Regions from separate parts of the Chryseobacterium sp. MMO-72 genome, predicted to be linked through region 2. Evidence: riboswitches for the same ligand, from Rfam matches in the RefSeq annotation. Region 2 holds a riboswitch; the other holds the start of a gene.
The links. Region 2 has a riboswitch for cobalamin ahead of WFH39_RS15245 (TonB-dependent receptor plug domain-containing protein). Riboswitches for the same ligand answer to the same signal wherever they lie in the genome.
Positions count from the first base shown of each region.

Region 1: linked by a shared signal. The riboswitch ahead of WFH39_RS16405 (acyl-CoA thioesterase) and the one ahead of WFH39_RS15245 (TonB-dependent receptor plug domain-containing protein) in region 2 are both predicted to bind cobalamin.

Region 1 is NZ_JBBCWG010000013.1:40,624-44,042, forward strand. It holds gene WFH39_RS16395 (ATP-binding cassette domain-containing protein) at 1-278, shown strand, start outside; gene WFH39_RS16400 (hypothetical protein) at 310-1,110, shown strand; cobalamin riboswitch at 1,169-1,348, shown strand; gene WFH39_RS16405 (acyl-CoA thioesterase) at 1,457-1,840, shown strand; gene WFH39_RS16410 (HD domain-containing protein) at 1,930-2,520, opposite strand; gene WFH39_RS16415 (cytochrome P450) at 2,652-3,419, shown strand, end outside.
Region 2 is NZ_JBBCWG010000011.1:145,195-148,613, forward strand. It holds gene WFH39_RS15245 (TonB-dependent receptor plug domain-containing protein) at 1-1,561, opposite strand, end outside; cobalamin riboswitch at 1,593-1,769, opposite strand; gene cdd (cytidine deaminase) at 2,680-3,162, opposite strand; gene namA (NADPH dehydrogenase NamA) at 3,261-3,419, shown strand, end outside.

The DNA.
Region 1 (3,419 bases), on a different contig from region 2:
AGAAAAAAATTGTTGAGGTTATTTTAATGGTCTATTCCGATTCGAAATTTGTTCTTCTGGATGAACCTTTTAACGCTTTATCACCGAAAATGATTTCTGAAATTCAAAAATTGATCAAAGAACAGTCTCAGTATAAGGGATTTATTATTTCAGATCACCGTTATCAGGAGGTTTTGGATATTTCAGATGAAATTTATCTGCTTTCTGATTCGTATCTGAAGCAGATTAAAGATTTTAAGGAATTACAGCAGTATAATTATCTTCCGAAGAATATTTAATTTATATATTTGAACTTTCAAACAAATTTTCATGATGGTTTCCGGAAAAAAAGCTTTTTATCTTTCAGTGTTCAGTATTTTTTCTTTTGCTTTTGCGAAGGGACAGAATAAAGTGCCTTTCGGCGTGGTAAAAGCTGAAGAAGGTTATGCCATGGTGCGTGTCCATAAAGACTATTACCGAAAAATAATTGACAAGATCCGTATGAAAACCGGAGATGTTTTTATTTACGAAAAGCCTGCGCCGGGAGAAACAGAATGGATCTGGATAAAATATCCTGAAAAAGAAGATACTGAAAAACCTTTCGTAAGATATGACAGCATCACCAAGGAAGGAATGGTGAATAAAAACCGTATTGTTTTCGTTGATAATTTACCAAAATTTACGCCTTCTAAATCGAAAAACGGAAAGTCTCTGATTTTTACCGATGATACCAATCCTAAAATTCCCGGAAACCAGAGAACAAAAGTTATCATTGATGTTTATCCTTCTTATGCACAAATCAAAAAGCAGGAAAAAGATTCTAACGGAAACATCGTTAAAATAGATAAGGTAAAAGCCTGGGGCGTAGGAAAAGAATTGCCGGAAGGTTTAATGGAAATAAAATCTGTACGCGTTCAGCAACCCGGAAGAGGTTCTGTTTTTGTAAGAGATGCCATTAAAAATATGTTTCAGCCTGCCATGGATTTTGAAAACGTGGGCGTAACCGCTATCGATAACGATCATATTTTTCTTTATATGATTAACGGTTCGGGCGAAAACCGCTATACAACGATCTGGACAATCAAGCAGGGAAAAGCTGAAAGCCAGATCATTTATAAAACTCCTGAATAATTCGTCAATAATCATTATTTTTGTCATCGAAAAGTGTGACTTTAGATTTTATAAGCTTATCACTTTTCAGGAAACTGGTTTTGCTTAACTGCAGATTAAAAGGGAATCGTGTGAAAATCACGAACTGTCGCGCAACTGTAAGTAACGGAATTCTTTATTAAAAATCCACTGTGCAGGGTCATGGGAAGGAAATAAAGAGGTTACAAGTCAGGAGACCTGCCTTTTTCTTAACAACAAAAAAACTTTCGCGATTTGAAGTTTATTGATCTAATGGATACTCAGAGATTTCTGTCTCTGCTTTTTCTGTTGTTCCGATATTTTCATTTCGCTTTAATAATAATGATATATGACTACAGAAGAAAGAATTGAAGCATCCGAAACCCGAATTTTTAAAGCGGTTTTCCCGAACACAACCAATCATTACGATACTCTTTTCGGAGGTACGGCGATGCAGCTAATGGATGAAGTGGCTTTTATTGCAGCAACAAGATTTGCAAGAAAACGCGTGGTAACCGTAAGCAGCGATAAAATTGATTTTAAAAGATCGATCCCCGCAGGAACGATTGTGGAGTTAATCGGAAAAGTTGTTCATGTAGGAAAAACAAGCATGAAAGTAAATGTAGAAATTTTTACGGAACAGATGTATTCTTATGAAAGGGAAAGAGCCATTGTAGGAGATTTTACTTTTGTAGCGATTGATGAATTTAAGAAGCCAATTCAAATATTATAAAAAGGTTCCGGCGACCTTCGGTCGCCGGAACCCAATATTTTCAAAATGTTCTTTAAAGCGGTTTCGGCGGGCTTTGCCCGCCGAAACCTTTATTTCAATACCTTTTCGGTCTCAAGATTTTTAATTAACAACATCTGAAAAGCTTCTCCCAGTTCATCGGAAGCCCTTACAATGGCATTTTCCAGCATATTTCTGATTTGTTTTTCCGTGACTCCGGCTTCTGTCCAGCTCTTTCCTGAAGTGTGGGAATTTAAGATAAAAGGCATAATGCGGTCAATTGCACAGGCAAAAACAGCATCGGGAGTCTGCTCTTCTTCAAATTCCAGCCAAAGGTTAAAAAATTCAGAGCGCAGCGGTTCATCCAAAATTCCGAAGATCTTCTGAGCCGAAACTTTCTCTCTTTCAAATTTTCCGACCATGGCAGCTTCATCAAATATAAAGGTGTCCCCTGCTTCAATTTCAACCAAATCGTGAATCGACAGCATTCTGATCACTCTCAAAAGATCAATATCCGCTCTGTTTTTCGCATAAGGAAACAGAATCTGTGCCAGAATAATAATCTGCCACGAATGTTCTGCCGTATTTTCCCTTCTGGAATCATCTGCATTATAATTTCTTCGCTGTACATTTTTCAGGGCATCAACAGCCAGAATAAAATCGATTTCCTTTTGTATCTTCATATTTATTTTGTTTAGAATTTCATCATCCATTTTACGGGATTGATGATAAAAAAGCTGTACAAAAATAAGACTTTTGACTTTAAACCTATTTTAATTCACAGATTAGTATTACATTTATTTAAATATTATGTATGACGCCAAATTACAATTATCCTGCAGAAATCAAAGGAAAACGAAAACTGTATTCTCTTTTTTACGGAGTAAATAATCCCTTGGAAGTAATCAGTGGAAATCATGCCATTGCAGGAGATACTTACTATCTTAAAGCTACTTTAACGAATAAGAATTTTATCTTTTCTCAGGATAAGGAACTCGTAGAATATATTTTAAAACAAAACCAGAAAAATTATTTTAAATCTGATATCCAGTCTGTTACCTTAAGAAAATATCTCGGGAAAGGACTGCTTACCAACAATGGTAAAGACTGGCTGAAACAAAGGAGACTTATACAGCCCGGTTTTAGTAAAGCTAAAATTGCTGAATTGATCTCTATCATGAACGAAGAAATAAATAAAGCTTTTACCTCTTTTCCTGATGAACCTGAAATTGATCTGTATGATTTTTTTCACACCCTTACTTTTAATATTGTTGCAAAAACACTTTTCAGTTCAGATATTGATGAAGAAAGCGTAAAAGAACTTGGGAAAATTATTACAGAAGTTCAGGAAGTTTTTGCCAAAGAAGTAAGAATACCTTTCTATTCACAGTTTTTGAAAAGTATTGGTGTTATCGATAAAATGATCAAGAAAAGTACTGAAGCCAAAAATATTATTCAGGGTGTTCTGGATAAACGGAGAAATTCGAAGGAAGAAAAAAATGATTTGCTGGATATGCTTATTCAGGCGAGATATGAAGACACGCAGCTTCCGATGTCTGATGAACAGCTTATTGATGAAATG
Region 2 (3,419 bases):
CCTTATGAAGAGGAACATACATCAGCTGATTTTTCGTCTCAATATCTACAGATCTCGTATAGCTGTATCCCGTATTTATTTTTAAAGAATGTTCCTTTGAAAACTTGTGCTGAAACCCAATTTTAGACTCAAGACCATAAGATTCAACATTTCTTACGTTTCTTGGTGACCAATATCCCAGAGAAGTAGGAATCCACTGAATCATATCCTTTATTTTCATGTAATAAGGCGTGAGACTCAACATGAATTTTCCAAACGTCAATTCGTGATTCATTTCAGTCTGCAAAGACGTTTCTGCCTTCAGATCCAAATTTCCGCCTGGATTCCAGTAAAGATCATTAAAAGAAGGAAATCTGAAATTCTTTGAAAAACTTGTCCCTAAACTATACCAGTCAGAAACCTTCCATTTGCCTGAAAAAGAATAGAGTAAAGGCGATTCTATATTTTCAATAAAATCCTTCTTGATTCCGGCTTCCAGTCTCAGCTTCTGGGTAGGGAAATATCTCAACAATCCTGCAACAGAATAAATATTTCTCTTTACATCCTCAATTCTGGATTGATAGCCCTCTCCTTTATTGATCTGATACTCCCCAATAACATTAACATTCAGTTTAGGCGTGATGAAATAATTGAAATCATCTTTAAAAATCAGATTTTTTCCCGTTCCGCTACTGGTTTTAGGAGCTTCAAAAACACCGAAATACTGGAAATTTTCTTCCGTGTAAGCCGCTTTCAGGCTGTTTGAAATCGATTTTGAATTAATATCGTGGGTAAGAAGGCTTCGGAAAGTCTGCGCTGCATATTTCGTACGATTGCCGTTTTCCGTGAAGATCGGATAATTCTGTTCCGCATCATACAACTGGCTTTGCCAAGAAATTTTCTGATTTCGGGCAATTTTGTAACTGAAGCCAATGTTCGCTGTACCGTTAAAATATTTACCGTTTCGGTTGATATACTGCTTTTCAGGAACCTCATAATTATTTTGACTGATGAAATAATTTCCGGATGCCTTAAAACTGAAATCCGCATTGCTGAAAGAAGTTTTAAAATAATTCTGGAACGTCTCATAAGAAGCCACTTCACTATGTAAAGTTGCATGAAACCCCTCATTAAATTTCAGTTCATTGTTAAGGTGAATACTTCCTCCGATCGCTCCGCTTCCGTAAACCACACTTCCGCCGCCGGCTTTCACTTCAAGCGCATCATAACCGAAAATCGCGATATTATTAACATCTCCCTGTCCTAAAAGAACAGAATTGATGTTAATTCCATTCCACACAAAAGCAGTCTGCTGCGCCGTTGTTCCCCTGAAAGAAGGCGAAGAAACCGCGCCACGTCCATTTTCCTTAATGTAAACAGGTGACTGAAAACGTAACGTCTCAGAAAGATTCGCGGAGTTTTTTTCGATATCTTTGGGAGTAATTGTAGTAACCGGATGAAAAAGTTTTACCTTATTCATCTGGTTGTCAAAAACATAAACGGTGTCAATAGTTTTCTCCTGCGCGTAAAGAAAACAACCGTATGATGCAAAAAGCAGTACTAAAGATCTTTTTAAAGCCATTCCTATTTTACTTTTCCTCCGAAAGCAATGTTTTTAAGATTACATTTTGGCAGGTCTCCTGACTTTCGCTTTCTACACCTTCCCGTTTTCACAGTGGTTTTATCGTAGAAATCTTATATGCGATTTACAGTTGCGGGGACAGTTTGGGATTTTCGCCCAATTCCCTTTTCATTCCAAATTAATGGAAACCAAAATTTTTGCAAAGATAACTTTTTTAATTTATTGACAAAAAAAATACCCATTAAGTATCTTTTTAATAAAACAATGATTTGTTGCATTACATACGAAAAACAATTTCAGGAGCCTTTTCCAGCTTTCGCTACTCGCTTTTTTTTGATTCGGCGGCGGCAAAAGCCGCCGCCGAATCAAAAAAAGAGCTCAGACATGCCGCTCAATCTGGGCTAGGAAAATAAAACCGCAGAAAATAAACAGTTTTTATAAAATTCAGATTCTATTGAAAAATAAATAATCATTTTTAGCCAGAATTATTTAAAATGTATTAAAATCTTACTTTAAGTTTCTTTAAATTAATTTTAAATTTAACCTAAAGAATACAAAAGACATTATTTAAAGTATTTCAAAAGTCTGCAAAGAGAAAAAATCTTTGATTTTTTAAACCTATGTGCTCTTTTTTTTCCATTGAAGGACTAAACTTAAAAAACTAAAGGGTTTAAATCTTTTGCCTCTTTTGTGGTAAAAAATTTAAGCAGGTTATTTAATTACTTTAAAATAAACATCATTAAAGAAGAAAATCATAGATTTTTAAATACTAATGTGTTCTTCTATTCTAAATACGCATCATTCAAAATCTCATATGATGAAAGAAAGTCCCTTCTTAAAAACTTTCCCTTAAATAAAAATCCAAACAGAAGTAAAGAGTTTGTTTAAACTTTTTAAAATAAAAATATTCTTATTGGGAAAACGCTAAGGTGAAAGGTTTGATAAAATTTCTATTCTTTTAAGAAGCAAGGAGAAAATCAAAAATTATCTTTTATAATGCTGATAAAATTTTATCGCAGATAAAATCCTTGCGCCTTAAAGCACACTATCTTAAACAATTTTGCGACTTTGCGAAAATCCAACCTGAATTCATCTATTCTATTATTTAAACATTTTAACTATAAAAAAGTACCGTCAAAATAAAACGGCAAAAGATCTTTAATAGAATTTACCTTCACCACCTCATCATTCAGATTAGAAAAATAAAGCTCAATATTTTCATTCTGCTTCGTTTCATATTCAATAATACTCTGTCTGCACGATCCGCATGGAGGAATCGGTGGATTTTTCTCAGAAAACTCCTTTGGTCCGCCTACAATAAAGATTTTCTTTATTTTTTCAGACGGAAAATTTGCCCCGATCCAGAACAAAGCCGTTCTCTCAGCGCAAAGTCCGGAAGGATATGCCGCATTCTCCTGATTGTTTCCGGTATAAATTTCTCCGTTTTCCAGAAGCACAGAACAGCCAACCAAAAAGTTAGAATAGGGAGCATAAGCGTTCTCGCGCGCTTCTTTTGCTTTTGCAAATAATTTTTTTTCTATATCGTTCAGTTCAGCGTTATTGTTGAAATATTCGTAACTGATATGAGTTTCTTTTTTCATATATTGTGGGTTTAAAAAAAGGGGGATAAATTTACTTCTTTTTCATGAAGTGGGCAATATTATCTCATTCTTTAAAATTTCAAAAAATCAGATCAAAAATGTTATACACTCCAATCAGATTCAGAAATGTTGAATTGAAAAACCGTTGGGTAATGTCTCCAATGTGTATGTATTCTTCCGAAAACGGATTAGCCAACGATTTCCATTTTGTACATTACGGAAGCAGAGCGCAGGGCGGAACCGGACTAATCATCCTT